Regions from separate parts of the Erwinia sp. TECH1 genome, predicted to be linked through region 1. Evidence: riboswitches for the same ligand, from Rfam matches in the RefSeq annotation. Region 1 holds a riboswitch; each other region holds the start of a gene.
The links. A riboswitch is a leader RNA that binds a small molecule or an ion and turns the genes downstream of it on or off. The one in region 1 is predicted to bind thiamine pyrophosphate.
Positions count from the first base shown of each region.

Region 2: it holds a riboswitch for thiamine pyrophosphate, as region 1 does, so the genes downstream of both, thiC (phosphomethylpyrimidine synthase ThiC) here and thiB (thiamine ABC transporter substrate binding subunit) in region 1, are expected to answer to the same signal.
Region 3: it holds a riboswitch for thiamine pyrophosphate, as region 1 does, so the genes downstream of both, thiM (hydroxyethylthiazole kinase) here and thiB (thiamine ABC transporter substrate binding subunit) in region 1, are expected to answer to the same signal.
Region 4: it holds a riboswitch for thiamine pyrophosphate, as region 1 does, so the genes downstream of both, ACVWZ0_RS11355 (TenA family protein) here and thiB (thiamine ABC transporter substrate binding subunit) in region 1, are expected to answer to the same signal.

Region 1 covers NZ_JBSRZK010000001.1:1,033,067-1,037,258, reverse strand. The annotation lists gene ACVWZ0_RS04775 (sugar efflux transporter) at 1-56, opposite strand, end outside; gene sgrR (HTH-type transcriptional regulator SgrR) at 302-1,963, shown strand; TPP riboswitch at 1,999-2,097, shown strand; gene thiB (thiamine ABC transporter substrate binding subunit) at 2,137-3,123, shown strand; gene thiP (thiamine/thiamine pyrophosphate ABC transporter permease ThiP) at 3,099-4,192, shown strand, end outside.
Region 2 covers NZ_JBSRZK010000001.1:458,006-462,197, reverse strand. The annotation lists gene hemE (uroporphyrinogen decarboxylase) at 1-317, opposite strand, end outside; gene nudC (NAD(+) diphosphatase) at 357-1,130, opposite strand; gene rsd (sigma D regulator) at 1,204-1,707, shown strand; TPP riboswitch at 1,797-1,897, shown strand; gene thiC (phosphomethylpyrimidine synthase ThiC) at 1,973-3,904, shown strand; gene thiE (thiamine phosphate synthase) at 3,904-4,192, shown strand, end outside.
Region 3 covers NZ_JBSRZK010000001.1:3,170,630-3,174,821, reverse strand. The annotation lists gene apbC (iron-sulfur cluster carrier protein ApbC) at 1-168, shown strand, start outside; gene ACVWZ0_RS14945 (GNAT family N-acetyltransferase) at 211-633, opposite strand; gene ACVWZ0_RS14940 (hypothetical protein) at 630-890, opposite strand; gene ACVWZ0_RS14935 (hypothetical protein) at 1,018-1,251, opposite strand; gene ACVWZ0_RS14930 (hypothetical protein) at 1,246-1,368, shown strand; TPP riboswitch at 1,441-1,537, shown strand; gene thiM (hydroxyethylthiazole kinase) at 1,570-2,355, shown strand; gene thiD (bifunctional hydroxymethylpyrimidine kinase/phosphomethylpyrimidine kinase) at 2,352-3,149, shown strand; gene ACVWZ0_RS14915 (GntR family transcriptional regulator) at 3,319-4,005, opposite strand; gene ACVWZ0_RS14910 (mannitol dehydrogenase family protein) at 4,111-4,192, opposite strand, start outside.
Region 4 covers NZ_JBSRZK010000001.1:2,421,583-2,425,774, reverse strand. The annotation lists gene ACVWZ0_RS11360 (FdhF/YdeP family oxidoreductase) at 1-2,142, opposite strand, end outside; TPP riboswitch at 2,324-2,426, shown strand; gene ACVWZ0_RS11355 (TenA family protein) at 2,472-3,158, shown strand; gene ACVWZ0_RS11350 (ABC transporter ATP-binding protein) at 3,155-3,874, shown strand; gene ACVWZ0_RS11345 (ABC transporter permease) at 3,871-4,192, shown strand, end outside.

The DNA.
Region 1 (4,192 bases):
ATAAAAGCGAGGTAAACCGGGTTAATACGACGTTGACGCGTAAGCAACGATTTCATACCACATCCCTTGCAAATAAAGAGGCCCGCACGCGGGCGCAAACAGCAAGCATAGAAGAAAACGGGAAATGAAAAAAGCCAGCGGGCAAGACGCCTGCTGGCTGGTGAAAGCACACCTTACTCAGATATAAAGTCTTGAAAGCGCGCCATTCAAAAGAATGCCTCCCGCACTTTCATCGCTAACCAGTATTGCCTTAATATAGGGCAAGAAAAACAGGCGACTTTTCAGCAAGAGTTCCCCTTTTATGCAATCAACGCGTTTACAGCAGCAGTTTATCCGGCTCTGGCAGAGCTGCGAGGGCCAGCCGCAGGAAACCACGCTCGACCAGCTGGCGCTCCAGCTTAGCTGTTCGCGTCGCCATATGCGTAACCTGCTTGGCGCCATGCAGCAGGCGGGCTGGCTAACCTGGCAGGCAGAAGCCGGGCGCGGCAAGCGCTCGAAGCTGACGTTTCACTATACGGGCCTGGCGCTGCAGCAGCAGCGCGCGGAAGACCTGCTGGAGCAGGATCGCATCGATCAGCTGGTGCAGCTGGTCGGCGATAAAAATACCGTGCGGCAGATGCTGCTCTCTCATCTCGGCCGCAGCTTTCGCCAGGGAAAACATATCCTGCGGGTGCTCTATTATCGCTCGCTGCTGAACCTGAATCCCGCCACCGCGTTGCGTCGTTCGGAAACGCATCTGGCCCGGCAGATCTTCAGCGGCCTGACGCGCATAAATGAGGAAAACGGGGAAATCGAGCCGGATATCGCCCACCACTGGCAGTCGGTTTCTTCGCTGCACTGGCGCTTCTATTTACGCCCTGCGGTGCATTTCCATCACGGACGCGAGCTGGAGATGGCGGATGTGATCGCCACGCTGGAACGCGCGCGGACGCAGCCGCTTTTCGCCAATATCGTCCGTATTCACTCTTCCACGCCCTGGACGCTGGATATTCATCTGCACCAGCCCGACCGCTGGCTGCCGTGGCTGCTGGCGGGCGTCGGCGCGCTGATCGTGCCGAAAGAGTGGCCTTTTCTGCCCGATTTCAGCCGTCAGCCCGTCGGCACCGGGCCCTATGCCGTGGTGCGTAATCAGCAGAGCCAGCTTAAGATCGAAGCCTTCGACGCCTATTTCGGCTACCGCGCGCTGCTTGATGAGGTCAACATCTGGGTATTACCGGAAATCAGCGAGGAGCTGGTCTATTCCGGCGTCAGGCTGGAAGGCGGCAGCCTGGATGAAAAATCGGAAGAGAGCCGCCTTGAAGAAGGCTGCTATTTTCTGCTGTTCGACCAGCGTTCGCCGCTGGGACGGGACGAGCAGATCCGTCGCTGGGTCAGCGCCATCGCCAACCCGATAGCGTTGCTGAACCGTGCCGGAGCGGGCTATCAGCGCTACTGGTTTCCGGCCTACGGGCTGCTGCCGCGCTGGCATCATCGACGCGATCTGGACGCGCCGGAAAAGCCGACGGGCCTGACCTCGCTTACGCTGACCTGGTATGGCGATCATCTTGAGCATCAGGCTATTGCTAATTTGCTCCAGCCGCTGCTGGCTGCGCAAGGGGTGACGCTGGTTACGAAGCAGGTCGATTACGCCAGCTGGCATCAGGGCGAGGCGGAAAGCGACATCTGGCTGGGCAGCGCTAACTTTACGCTGCCGCTGGAGTTTTCGCTGTTTGCCCTGCTGTATGAGATCCCGCTGCTGCAACACTGCGTGCCGATTGACTGGCAGCAGGATGCGCAGCGCTGGCGCGAACAGCAGCTCCCGCTGGCCGACTGGAGCAGGCAGCTGACAGCCGACTGCTACTTTCATCCGCTTTTCCATCACTGGCTGCTGCTGGAAGGCGAACGCAGTATGCGCGGGGTGCGCATGAATACGCTGGGCTGGTTTGACTTCAAGTCCGCGTGGTTTGCACCGCCCGAATCATGATGCTTTCGCTACCCTGTAGAAATCATTAGAATAAGCCGTTCTCAACGGGGTGCGCGGCATTGGCCGACGCTGAGATAAACCCGTCGAACCTGACCCGGCTAATACCGGCGTAGGGATTTGAGAGTGCTTCACCTGCTCAGATCGCGCGTCGCCTGACCCTCAAGGAACTCCAGGTGCTAAAAAAAATCCTGCCTCTGCTGCTGCTCTGCTCGCTTTCCGCCGTTGCCGCCAAACCCGCGCTGACGGTTTATACCTATGACTCCTTCTCTTCCGAATGGGGACCCGGTCCGGCCATTAAAAAGGCTTTTGAGGCCGACTGCGGCTGCGAGCTGCGCTATGTCGCCCTGCCCGACGGCGTCGCGCTGCTGAACCGCCTGCGTATGGAAGGGAAAAACAGCCGCGCCGACGTGGTGCTGGGGCTGGATAACAACCTGCTGGACGCGGCGGAAAAAACCGGACTGTTTGCCGCCAGCGGCGTCGATACGCGCAGCGTCACCGTGCCGGGCGGCTGGTCAAACAGCACTTTCGTTCCCTACGACTACGGCTGGTTCGCCTTTGTCTATGACAAAACTAAACTGCAAAACCCGCCCAAAAGCCTGAAAGAGCTGGTCGAGGGCAGTCAGCCGCTGAAAATTATCTACGAAGATCCGCGCACCAGCACGCCGGGACTGGGCCTGCTGCTGTGGATGCAGAAAGTCTATGGCGATAACGCGCCCGCCGCCTGGCAGAAGCTGGCGCAGAAAACCGTGACCGTGACCAAAGGCTGGAGCGAGGCTTACGGCCTGTTTCTGAAGGGCGAAGCCGACATGGTGCTGAGCTACACCACCTCACCCGCTTATCATTTGATTGCCGAGAAAAAAACGCAGTATGCCGCTGCCGACTTTAGTGAAGGTCATTACCTCCAGGTGGAAGTCGCCGGGCAGCTTAAAACCAGTAAACAGCCGCAGCTGGCGCAGAAGTTTATGCAGTTTATACTGGCTCAGCCTTTCCAGCAGACCATTCCGCAGGGCAACTGGATGTATCCCGCCGTGGCGGGCAAGCTGCCGGCAGGCTTTGACACGCTGACCCTGCCGAAAACCACGCTGCAATATTCGTCGCAGGACGTCGCCAGCCATCGCAGCCAATGGATCAGCGAATGGCAACGCGCCGTCAGCCGCTAGCCAGCTATCAGCCTTCAGGCAGCCTCGTTCCTGGCTGCCTGGCCGCCACGCTGCTGGTCGCCGTGGCGCTGCTCGCCTTTATCGCGCTGGGGCGCAACGCGCCGGTCAGCGCCCGCGCGCTTTGGGAAGACAGCTATCTGTGGCACGTCCTCCGCTTTTCCTTCTGGCAGGCGTTTCTCTCCGCTTTGCTGGCGCTGACGCCCGCCGTGCCGCTGGCGCGGGCGTTGTATCGCCGCCGCTTTCCGGGCAGGCAACTCGTGCTGCGCCTTTGCGCGATGACGCTGGTGCTGCCGGTGCTGGTGGCGGTATTCGGTATCCTCAGCGTTTACGGGCGTACGGGATGGCTGGCGTCGCTGTGCGCCTGGCTGGGCGTGGACTATCACTTTACGCCTTATGGTTTGCAGGGCATTTTGTTGGCGCACGTCTTTTTTAACCTGCCGCTGGCCGCCAGGCTGCTACTGCAAACGCTGGAGCAAATCCCCACCGAACAGCGCCAGCTGGCCGCGCAGCTGGGCGTCACGGGCTGGCATCAGTTTCGCCTGGTTGAGTGGCCCTGGCTGCGGCGCCAGCTGCTGCCGGTCGGCTCGCTGATCTTTATGCTCTGCTTCGCCAGCTTCGCCACCGTGCTGGCGCTGGGCGGCGGCCCTAAGGCCACCACTATCGAGCTGGCGATTTTTCAGGCGCTGAATTTTGATTACGATCCCGGCCGCGCCGCCTTACTGGCGCTGCTGCAAATGATCTGCTGCCTGAGCCTGGTGTTGCTGAGCCAGCGGCTGAGTAAAGCGCTGCCGTCAGGCACCACTCATCTGCAAGGCTGGCGGGATAAGCAGGAAGCGCCGGGCGCGAAGCTGCTGGACGGCGTACTGCTGTTGCTGCTGCTGCTGCTGATCGCGCCGCCGCTGTTGGCCGTGACTGCCAGCGGCCTGAACAGCAACCTGTTTAGCGTCCTGCAACAGCCCGCGCTCTGGCAGGCGACCTTTACCTCGCTACGCATCGCCCTGGGCGCCGGCGTGCTCTGCGTGCTGCTGACCACGATGCTGCTGTGGAGCAGCCGCGAGCTGCGCCTGCG
Region 2 (4,192 bases), 580 kb from region 1:
CGGCAGGTCACAGGCGAGGAGAAGCGCGGGCCTTCGCCAGCTTCAAAATAGAGTCCCAGCCCCATCGCATCAGGGATGGTCAGGATATCAGAGAAGAGGATCGCCGCATCCAGCGCGTAGCGACGCAGCGGTTGCAGCGTGACTTCACAGGCCAGCTCAGCATTTTTACACAGCGACATAAAGTCGCCGGCCTGGGCGCGCGTCGCCTTGTACTCCGGCAAATACCGTCCGGCCTGACGCATCATCCATACGGGCGTAACGTCTACCGGCTGACGCAGCAGAGCACGCAAATAACGATCGTTCTTCAGTTCACTCATCTTCAGGACTCTTTTTCATTCAGACGCACAGTATATCAGTTATTCCGCAGCGGCGCGGCAGAGCGCGACGGTGTCTTCTATCAGCCGACGGGCCACCGTTCCCGCCGGCGGCAGCTGTGGCAAGGCGTCGTAGCGATACCAGTTGGCATCCAGCAGCTCTTTGGGATCAATGTTGATCTCGCCGCTGTCGTAGTCGGCCATAAACGCCATCATCAATGACTGCGGGAAAGGCCAGGGCTGCGAGGAAACATAGCGCAGGTTTTTCACCTTGATGCCGCTCTCCTCCATCACCTCGCGCGCTACGGTTTGCTCCAGCGTTTCGCCTACCTCCACAAAACCCGCCAGCACCGTGTAGATGCCGTTGCGGTGTCGGGTATGCTGAGCCAGCAGGATTTCATCGCCGCGACGAATGGCCACGATGATGCAGGGCGCAATTTGCGGATAATAGCGCTGGCGGCAGTGGCCACACAGGCAGGCCCATTCCGTTTTGCTGCGATGCATCGCGTGTCCACAGTAGCCGCACCACTGATGCGAGCGATAAAATTCGGCCAGCTGGATGCCGCGTCCCGCCAGCTGAAACAGGGCGGGATCCTGATCGAGCAGCTGCCGCAGCGACGCCATCCCTTCCGGACGATTTTCGCTAATCAGCCGTACAGGTTCGCCCTGCCATTCGCCAATCAGCGCGCCTTTCGAGCCGGCCAGGCCTAAATCTTGTGCGTTTCCGTACGGTAATTGACCTTTTGGCAGCCAAAGTTTCTGTTCATGGCTGACAATCCACCAGCCAGCGTCTACGCTTGAAATCTCAAGTTCCATAAATTGCTCATCCTCACTTCACGCACTTACCGGATTGGGATAGACAGTTAAAATAACACTTTTGGAGTCACTCATGCTTGACCAGCTGGAAGTTTTGGCCTCACGCGTAGGCGGATGCAGCGAACTGGTAGACTTTTGCCTTCACTCACGCAAGCAGTTGTTAGTTGCTTATTATCAAATGGTTGGCATGAAGCCTAACAAAGAATCGCTGACTACGCTCGACGAAGAGGCGCTGGATAACTTCTGTCAAAGCCTGGTTGATTATCTCTCAACCGGCCACTTCACGGCGTACGAACGGTTTATTCAGGAAATGGAAGGCACCGACCAGCTGGCCAAAGCGGCGCTGATTTATCCTTCGCTACAGGCGAATACCGAACAGATTATGGCGATTTACGACGCCCATCTGGAAAACGCCATCGATCACGATAACTATCTGGAGTTCCAGCAGGCGCTGTCGATCGTCGGCGAAGCGCTGGAAGCCCGCTTCACCCTGGAAGATAAATTTATTCAGCTGGCGCTGGAGAAGTATGCGGATAAGTCCGCCGCTAATGACTCTGCGATGGCTCGTCCTGCCTGAAAAGTTAACTGTTTAATCCCTTGAGCTTTCCATAACGCCCCTTTATGCTGAAAAGGCAATCGCATGATTGCCTCTGGCGAAAGCCAGACTTCTTCTTGTCGGAGTGCCCCTCGGGGCTGAGACCGTTAATTCGGGATCCGCGGAACCTGATCAGGTTAGAACCTGCGAAGGGAACAAGAGTAAAGATCCAGGTCAGGGCCATCGGCTCTGCGCTTACTCCTCCGAACTCCGGACAAGCAAATTTCCCTTAAGTCAGGAACTTGCTATGTCTACCCAGGTTAAGAAATCCAACCGCCGCGAACAGCGCGCTGAAGCGCAGCAGTTTATCGCTGCTTTACAGGGCACTGCTTTCCCCAATTCCAGACGCATTTATCTGACCGGTTCGCGAGCCGATCTGCGCGTTCCCATGCGTGAAATTCAGCTCTCGCCCACCCTGACCGGCGGCGGCAAAGACAATCCACAGTTTGAAGAAAACGAACCGGTGCCGGTTTACGATACCGCCGGCCCTTATGGCGATCCCGACGCCGCTATTGACGTGCGTGCCGGTATCGCCAGGCTGCGGGAAAGCTGGATTGCAGAGCGCGCCGATACGCAACCGATTGAGCAATTAAGCTCCGTTTATACGCAGCAGCGTCTGGCGGACGAAGGGCTTGATCATCTGCGCTTTGAGAATCTGCCGCGGCCGCGCCGCGCCCAGGCTGGTCGCCGCGTCACGCAGCTGCACTACGCGCGCCAGGGCATTATCACGCCGGAAATGGAATTTATCGCGCTGCGCGAAAACATGGGCCGCGAGCGCGTTCGCAGCGAGGTGCTGTTGCAGCAGCATCCGGGACAGGATTTTGGCGCGCGGCTGCCGGAAAATATCACCGCCGAGTTTGTTCGTCAGGAAGTGGCTGCCGGACGCGCGATTATCCCGGCCAATATCAACCATCCTGAATCGGAGCCGATGATTATCGGCCGCAATTTCCTGGTGAAGATCAACGCCAATATCGGCAACTCTGCGGTCAGTTCTTCGATTGAAGAAGAGGTCGAAAAGCTGGTCTGGTCGGCACGCTGGGGAGCGGATACGGTGATGGACCTCTCCACCGGGCGAAATATCCATGAAACCCGCGAGTGGATCCTGCGCAACAGCCCGCTGCCGATTGGTACGGTGCCGATCTATCAGGCGCTGGAAAAAGTCAACGGCGTGGCGGAAGACCTCAACTGGGAAATATTCCGCGACACACTGCTGGAGCAGGCTGAGCAGGGCGTGGATTACTTCACCATCCATGCCGGCGTGCTGCTGCGCTATGTGCCGATGACGGCGAAACGCCTGACCGGCATCGTTTCGCGCGGCGGCTCCATTATGGCGAAGTGGTGCCTGTCGCATCATCGTGAAAGCTTTCTCTACGAACGCTTCAGTGACATTTGCGAGATCTGCGCCGCTTACGACGTCTCGCTGTCGCTGGGTGACGGCCTGCGTCCTGGCTCAATACAGGATGCCAACGACGAGGCGCAGTTTGCCGAGCTGCGCACGCTGGGCGAGCTGACGAAAATCGCCTGGGAATATGACGTGCAGGTGATGATTGAAGGGCCGGGACACGTGCCGATGCAAATGATCAGACGCAATATGACCGAGCAGCTCGAACACTGCCACGAGGCGCCTTTCTATACGCTTGGCCCGCTGACTACCGATATCGCGCCTGGCTACGACCATTTTACCTCCGGCATCGGCGCGGCGATGATTGGCTGGTTCGGCTGCGCCATGCTCTGCTACGTTACGCCGAAAGAACATCTGGGCCTGCCGAATAAAGAAGATGTCAAACAAGGTTTGATTACCTACAAGATCGCGGCCCACGCGGCGGATCTTGCCAAAGGCCATCCCGGCGCGCAGATCCGTGACAACGCCATGTCGAAAGCGCGTTTTGAATTCCGCTGGGAAGATCAGTTCAACCTGGCGCTGGATCCGCATACCGCACGCGCTTTCCACGATGAAACGCTGCCGCAGGAGTCCGGTAAGGTTGCCCACTTCTGCTCCATGTGCGGCCCGAAATTCTGCTCGATGAAAATCACCCAGGAAGTCCGCGAATACGCAGCAAAACAGGAAGCGGAAGCAGAGCCGATAGCGATCGGCATGGCGGAGATGTCAGAGACGTTCCGCCGTCGTGGCGGCGAGCTTTACCATGCCATGGATGCCTTAACGCAGGAGGAAAAATAATGAGCCGTAGCGCTTTTCCCCTGACGGCAGCCAGGCTGGGGCTTTATCCGGTGGTGGACAGCGTCATCTGGATCGAGCGTTTGCTGGCGGCTGGCGTGCGCACTATCCAGCTGCGCATTAAAGATCTGCCGGAAGCGGCGGTGGAACAGGATATCGCCGCGGCCATCGAGTTAGGTAAACGCTATCAGGCCCGTCTGTTTATCAACGATTACTGGCGGCTGGCGATTCAGCATGGCGCCTATGGCGTACACCTGGGCCAAAAAGATCTGGCTATTGCCGATCTGGATG
Region 3 (4,192 bases), 2.1 Mb from region 1:
CTGCACATCACGCTGCGCGAGGATCTGGACGACGGAATGCCGACGGTGGTGCGCCGTCCCGACAGCGAATTTACCTGGCTGTATCGCCAGCTGGCAGGCCAGGTCGCCGCACAGCTCTACTGGGATGGCGAAGTGATCCCGGACGATATCGCTTTCCGTGTAGTCTGACGGCAAATGTGCGATACGGGCGCACCAGGCGCCCGTTTTCTTTTACAGCACGTAGTGCAGCAGCAGATATTCTCCCTGTTCGCCTTCACCGCTGCTGATAACCTGCCAGCCGTGACCCTGATAAAAAGCCAGCGCCCGGTCGTTTGCCTTAAGGCACTTTAGCGCGCCGGTCGACGTGAAGCCGGCCTGCACCGCCTCCAGCAGCTCGCTGCCAATACCCTGACCCTGACACGCCGGGTCGACAAATAAACTGTGCAAAAAATTATCGGCGGGCAGCAGCGCGGCAAAGCCCGTGCGGTGGCCGTCGTGCTCGGCGACCAGGATGCGTTCGCCCAGCGTTACGCGGTCGAAATCCTCCAGCTGCCAGGCGCTGCCGTCAAGCCAGTGCCAGTTCGCCTTGCGGGCGGCCAGAAACAGCGTGCGCAGAAAAGGGCGGTCGGCTTCGGTAAAGGCGCGTACCGTCATCCGTTCTCTCCCCAGACGGGCTTTACGTGTCTTTCGCCCTCAATGCCCGTGCCGCGATAGTCATAATCGATTTTGCCCGCTTCAAAAAGCTGATCCAGCAGGCGGAAATTGTCGGGGGGCGTAACGTTACAGCGGCTATTCAGCACGGTATCCTGAATGGTAAAGGCACGATCGCCGCGCGCTATCTGTTGCAGATAGTGCAGCATTTGCAGCGCCGCGACGCTGATGCCGTATTGTTCATTAAGCGGTCTTGTCATCTTACTTCTCGTCAGGACAGGGATGGCGTTCAGATTAGCGAATGGGCGGACTTTATCAAAAGCCGCTACGGGATCGGAGAGTATGACGCAAAAATTCCCGGCGGCAAAAGAGACCGCCGGAAAATAATCAGAAATTCACCGTCACGCCGCCAGCCAGCAGCCAGTCGTTGGCGCCTTCCCGTTGCAGCCTGCGCTGATGGTTGAGGCGGGTGGAGAAGGTCACATTGTCGGTAACGGCCAGCCTGGCCTCCGCTTGCACAGCCAGCGCATCGCCGCCGTTGCCGGTACGGAAGGCGTCACGGTTGTGGCCATCGCTAACGGTTACTTTGCCCTGGCCTGCCGGACGATGAAGCCAGTGCATGTCCATGCCCAGATGCAGGGTGCCAGGGACTATCGGCAGCGTGTAATCCCAGGCCAGGCCGCCAATCCATGCCGTCCGCCGCTGCTGCTGCTGGCGCTGGCGCTGGCAGCAGTGTAAACCCTGGCGCTATCTGCGTTAGCAAGCCGTTCCGCGCTTGCGTAAAACAGCGCGTTTCCCTATGCTGGCAAGCACTACGACTCGGGGTGCCCTTCCTTGTGAAGGCTGAGAAATACCCGTTGAACCTGAACTGGATAATGCCAGCGGAGGGAAGTCAGATGCTTTATCGCATCGCCTTCTTGATCGCCGGTTGGGAGCGCTATGATCCAACCTACTCACTATACGGCCAGCCCGGCCGCGTCTCTTGCTCTGTTCCGCCAGCGGTCGCCGCTGGTTCACTGCCTGACCAATGATGTGGTACAAAGCCTGACGGCTAACGTGCTGCTGGCGCTGGACGCGTCGCCCGCGATGGTGACTGAACCTGTGGAAGCGGCACAGTTCAGCGCCATTGCCGATGCCGTGCTGATCAACGTCGGCACGCTGACCGCTGCACGTAGCGAAGCGATGCTGGCCGCGGTGCAGGGAGCGACGGCGGCAGGCCGACCGTGGACGCTGGATCCGGTTGCCGTCGGCGCGCTGACTTTTCGCAGCGATTTTTGCCAGCGGCTGCTGGCATTCCGTCCTGCCGCCATTCGCGGCAACGCCTCTGAAATTATGGCGCTGGCCCGACAGGCGGTTTCCGGTCGCGGCGTCGACAGCCAGCATCATCCTTCCGCCGCGCTGGAGGCCGCTATTCAGCTGGCGCAGTCCAGCGGCGCGGTGGTTGCCGTGACGTGCGAAACGGATTACGTCACCGATGGACGGCGGCTGCTGGCGGTATCGGGCGGCTCTCCGCTGATGACGCGCGTGGTCGGCACGGGCTGCGCGCTCTCCGCCGTGGTGGCCGCATTTTGCGCACTGCCGGGCGACAGGCTGCTGCATATCGCTGCCGCCTGTCGGGTAATGAGCCAGGCGGGCGAGCAGGCGGCGGCGGCGGCCAACGGGCCGGGCACCTTTGAACCGCTGTTTCTCGATGCGCTCTACCGTCTGTACAAGGAGGCGGTATGAGAGTCAACGCATTGACCATCGCCGGTACGGATCCCAGCGGCGGAGCCGGGATCCAGGCCGATCTGAAAACGTTCTCCGCGCTTGAAGCCTACGGTACCAGCGTGATCACCGCGCTGGTGGCGCAGAACACCTGCGGCGTGCAGGCCGTCTATCCCGTGGCGGCCGATTTTGTTTCGGCCCAGCTAGCCTCGGTATTAAGCGACGTGCGCATCGACAGCGTCAAAATCGGTATGTTGCAGGACAGCGATATTGTGGAGGCGGTAGCAGAAGGGCTGGCAAAGGCGGCGATCCCCTGGCGGGTGTTGGATACGGTGATGCTGGCGAAAAGCGGCGATCCGCTGCTTTCCGGGCGGGCCGTGGCGACGCTGCGGGAAAAACTGCTGCCGCAGGTTTCCATTATCACGCCGAATCTGCCGGAAGCCGCTGCGCTGCTGGAGTGCTCACCGGCCCGCAACGAACAGGAGATGCTGCAACAGGGCAGGGCGCTGCTGGCGCTGGGCTGTCAGGCGGTGCTGATGAAAGGCGGCCACCTGAGCGACAACGAAAGCCCGGACTGGCTGCTGACCCCGGAAGGAGAAGAGCGCTTTACCGCGCCGCGCGTGCCGACTAAAAATACGCACGGCACCGGCTGCACGCTTTCTTCCGCGCTGGCCGCGCTGCGCCCGCGTCATACCAGCTGGCCGGGTACGGTAAGCGCAGCGAAACAGTGGCTGCAGGGCGCATTGCAGCACGCAGATACGCTGGAAGTGGGTAAAGGCATTGGCCCGGTGCATCATTTCTACCGCTGGTGGTAGCGCGCTGGAACGCTATCAGCGGGCAAACTGCTGACGGGCCGGGAGAGGATGATTAGTAGTGCATCGACGAGCGAAAACGTTACGGCTGAACCGGCGCGTGTAGCGGTAGTGATGAGACGCGCGGGTGGAAGGACGCTGACGGCCGGAACCGCTCGCCAGCCCGGCAGGATTACTCCTGTTCAAACCACGCGCCGTTTTGCTCTGCAATCGGCGTGATGGAAAAAATCATCTCCTGCAAATGATGCCGCAGCGCCCGTTCGGCGGCGTCGGCGTCTTTCGCCAGCAGCGCCTGCAGGATCTCTTCATGCTGATTGATCAGGCTTTCCGGCGGCGAAACCTTACTGAGGGTCAGGAAGCGCACGCGATCCATCGTCGCCTTGATATTTTCTACCGTTTCCCATGCCAGCTCACAGTTGATGCTCTGCGCGATAAGGCGGTGGAACTCATCATCCAGCAGCAAAAACGCCTGGCTGTCGTTGCGCTCCGCAGACAGCTTTTGCAGGCGCAAATTATGCTCCAGCCGGGCCAGCGCCTCTGGGGTCGCTTCCGTCGCCGCTCGCCTTATTACCGCCGTTTCCACCGCTTCACGAATAAAACGGCCGTCGGCAACGCGTCGCGCAGAAATCTTGCGCACAAAGGTGCCGCGCTGCGGCAGAATTTGCACCAGATCGGCCTCGGCCAGCTTAATAAAGGCTTCCCGCACCGGCTGGCGCGAGACGCTGAAACGGGCAGAAACCTCTTTTTCAGACAGTAAGGCACCCGGTGAAATCACGCAGGTCACAATATCCTGGCGTAAAAAGCGATAGATTTGCTGATTGACTGGTTCGCTGGCGGTAATGATATAGGCAGTAGACATGCGGCAATTTTCATTTCATTAGTGCGTCGCGAAGCCTGACGCTGGAAACAGCCAGTCTAATCAGCCTGCTGCGCCAGCGCCAGTTCTTTTGCCATTAAGCGGCGGTCAGCCGATAACCTGCCTGACCGTTTCTTTCGCGCCCAACTTCAGTAACAGCGCGTAGTAATGGCCGACTTTTTCGCGGAAC
Region 4 (4,192 bases), 1.4 Mb from region 1:
ATCCAGGCGTCGCGAGGTCTGCTTGCCGTCCGGATCGAGCGCCACCATATGCACCTTGTCGCCGACCCGCAGGCGGCGTTTTTCTGCCTCATCTGCCGAGATAAACAGCACGTCCCGCCTTCCCGTCACGCCGCGATAGCGATCGTTCAGCCCGTACAGCGTGGTGTTGTACTGATCGTGACTGCGCAGCGTCGTCAGCACCAAATCGTGGCACTTCAGCGAACGCGGATCCTCGTTAATGCCCTGCATGATCTTAAACTGCGCTTTACCCGACGGCGTCAGCCATTTGCGTTCCGACGCGGCGTTGTAAAGACGGAAGCCGCCCGGCTGTAGGATCTTGCGGTTAAAATCCTCAAAGGCCGGGAAAACGGCTTCGATAGCCTGGCGGATAAAGCTGTAGTCGCCGATCATTCTGTCCCAGTTCACCTTAGTGTTGGGCAGCGTGGCTTTCGCCAGACCCGCTACGATGGCCGGCTCCGACTTCAGCCATTCCGAAGCGGGCTTCAGCGAGCCGCGCGAGGCGTGCACCATCGACATGGAATCTTCCACGGTCACGCTCTGCTCGCCCGATGCCTGCCTGTCGATTTCGGTTCGGCCAAGCACCGGCAGCAGATAGTTATGTTTGCCCAACAGCAGATGCGAGCGGTTCAGCTTGGTCGCCATATGCACCACCAGATCCAGCTTGCGCATCGCCTCGAAGGTTTGCTGCGGATCGGAGATCGCCTCCGCCAGGTTGCCGCCCAGGCAAAGCAGTGCTTTGGAGTGGCCGTCGCGGATCGCCTGAATAGCCTGCACCGCACCGTGTCCATGTTTCTGCGGCGGCTTAAAGCCAAACACTTTTTCCAGGTTGTCCAGCAGCGACTGCGGCGGGATTTCAGTAATGCCGACGGTACGATCGCCCTGTACGTTAGAGTGGCCGCGCAGTGGGCAGATGCCCGCGCCTTTCTTGCCGATATTGCCACGCATCAACAGCAGGTTAGCGATTTGCTGTACATTTTGCGTGCCGTACTGGTGCTGGGTGATACCCATGCCGTAACAGATAATGGTTCTTTCTGCTTTGGCATACAGGTGGGCAATATTCTGGATCTCTTCAAACGTCATACCGGAGACTTTCAGAATATGCGGCCAGTCGGTGGCATCCAGGTCCGCCTTCAGGGCGTCAAAACCTTCGGTATGTTCGCTGATAAAGCTTTCGTCCAGCACGCCGGGCTCTCCGGCCGCCAGCGCCCGCTCGTGCATCACCAGCAGACACTTCATCACGCCTTTCAGCATGGCGGCATCGCCGCCAACGCGCACTTTGTAATAGGTAGAAGCGAGCGTGGTGGAGCTGAGCGACAGCATTTCTACCGGGCTTTGCGGAGAGGTAAAGCGTTCAAGCCCTCTTTCCCGCAGCGGATTGATCGCCACGATGGTTGCGCCGCGTTTGGAGACTTCACGTAGCGTACCCAGCATGCGTGGATGATTAGTGCCGGGGTTATGGCCGATACACAGCACCAGATCGCAGTGATCGAAATCTTCCAGTTCGATGGTGCCTTTGCCTATGCCGATGGACTGCGGCAGGCCGACGCTGGTCGGCTCATGGCACATATTAGAGCAATCCGGGAAATTATTAGTGCCGTATTCGCGCGCGAACAGCTGCCAGAGAAACGCTGCTTCGTTAGAAGCGCGGCCTGAGGTATAGAACTCCACGCTATCCGGATCTTCGTAGCTTTGCAGCTTTTCGCCGATTTCACGGAAGGCGGTTTCCCATTCTATAGGCTGATAGGTATCGGTGGCCGCATCGTATTTCATCGGGTGAGTCAGACGGCCTTCGCCTTCCAGCTCAAAAGCGTTGCGTTGCCAAAGCTCACTGACGGTATGGGCAGAGAAAAATTCCGGCGTGGTGCGCTTGCTGGTGGCTTCCCAGGAAACGGCCTTGGCGCCATTTTCGCAAAATTCAAAGGAGGAACCGTGCTGAGGATCGGGCCACGCGCAGCCGGGACAATCGAAGCCCTGCGGCTGGTTGACTTTAAACAACGCGATCACGTCCTGTTTGACCGACATCTGGCCGCGGATCGCGTCGGCAACGGCCTTTAACGCTCCCCACCCCCCCGCTGAACCACCGTAAGGCGCTATTCCAATAGTCTTATTTTGTTGTTTCATACGACTCCGCATCACATTACAAACCAGTTTTTAGCTTAGAACAGCATGCGGCTTCCGACCGGTTTTTTGCTTTCAGAATGTTACCGAATGGCGCTATTAATAACCCATAGAGGCCAGCGACCTGAATCCACAATGGTGCTGAGCCTGCGCATTGTAAACAGAAAGTAAATACCGTATAACAATACGCACCGAGGGGTGTCCTGTTACGGGCTGAGATGGCGCAAGCCGAACCCTTTGAACCTGATCTGGGTCATGCCAGCGAAGGGACGGCTGAGCCAGATAACGCACGTTCCCGCGCCTGACCGGATCTCAAGTATTGAGGAGGTTCCGTGTTTGACGGTTTCTACGGACGGCTGCGTCAACAGACCGGCGATCGCTGGCTGCACTATATCCATCACCCTTTTGTTCGCCAGCTGGCTGACGGCACCCTGCCTGCGTCGGCTTTTCGCCGTTACCTTATCCAGGACTATCTGTTCCTTATCCATTTTGCCCGCGCCTACGCGCTGCTGGTCAGCAAATTTCAAACGCTGCCGGAGATGCGTGCGGCAATCCGCTCGCTGAACGCCATCGTCGACGAACTGCCGCTCCACGTGCGCTACTGCGCGCAGTGGGGCCTGACCGGGAAGGCGATGGCGGCGGAAACCGAGGCGCCAGAAACGCTAAATTATACCCGCTATGTGCTGGATATTGGTCACGCGGGCGACGCGCTCGATCTGTTGACCGCCCTGATGCCCTGCGTGGCTGGCTATGCCGAGATCGGCGTCGGCTTGCTGAACGATACGCAAACCGTATTGACCGGCAATCCCTACGCGCCGTGGATTGAAAACTATGGCGCTCCGCTTTACCTGAGCGGCGTGCAGGCTTCGCTGACGCTGTTTGAAAACCTGGCCGCCCAGCGCGGCGGCGCGAGCCGCTTTGAGGCGCTGGCGGGAATATTCGCCACCGCGACACGGCTGGAAACGGCATTCTGGCAGATGGGGCTTGATGCTGCCTGTGCTACGCCGGAAGCGCGATGACGCCGGGTATAGAGGTGAAGGCGGTCAGCCTGCATTTTAGCGATCGTACGTTATTTAAGCAGCTGAGCTTTACGCTGGCAGGTGGCCGCTTTACTTCTCTGCTTGGCCCCAGCGGCGTCGGTAAAAGCAGCCTGCTGAAGATCATTGCGGGGCTGCTTGCACCCTCGACAGGATCGGTGCTGGGTAGCGATGGGCTGCCGGTTGCCGGACGCATCGCCTGGATGGGACAGCGGGATCTGCTCTATCCGTGGCTTAGCGCGATCGATAATGTCGCGCTGGGTGCGCGTTTACGCGGCGAGAAAGCTGACAGACAATGGGCAGAACATCTGCTTGAACGCGTGGGCCTGGCTGGCAATGCCGGCGCGCTGCCCACCACGCTGTCGGGCGGGATGCGTCAGCGTGTCGCGCTCGCCCGGACCTTGTACGAGCGACGGCCCATTGTGCTAATGGATGAACCCTTTTCCGCTCTTGATGCCATTACCCGCGCCCAAATTCAGGCGCTGGCCGCAGAGCTGCTGGCCGACTGCACCGTGCTGCTGATTACGCACGATCCAGTAGAAGCCTGTCGCCTCAGTCATCGCCTGCTGATCCTTTCTGCTGCCGGGCTTAGCGAGCTTCCTGAGCTGGCTGGTCAGCCGCCGCGAGCGCCCGACGATCCCAATTTATTGCGTAGCCAGGCGCAGCTTATGCGCCAGCTGACAGAGGACATGGCATGAATGCAGCAACGATACGCCGTGGCGTCACGGTATTTGTCGGGCTGATGGCGCTGTGGCAGCTGGCCACGCCTGGCAGCATCCCGGCTTTTCTGTTGCCCTCGCCCATCGCCGTGGCTGCGGCTATGCGGGATAACGCTGGCTATCTCGCTTACCACACGCTTATTACCGCTACTGAAATCGCCGGCGGGCTTATCGCGGGCGTGCTGCTCGGCGCCCTGCTGGCGCTGCTGATGACCTTTTCGCCCGGCCTGCAACGCTGGCTGATGCCGCTGGTATTGACCAGCCAGGCGATCCCCGTGTTTGCGCTGGCGCCGCTGC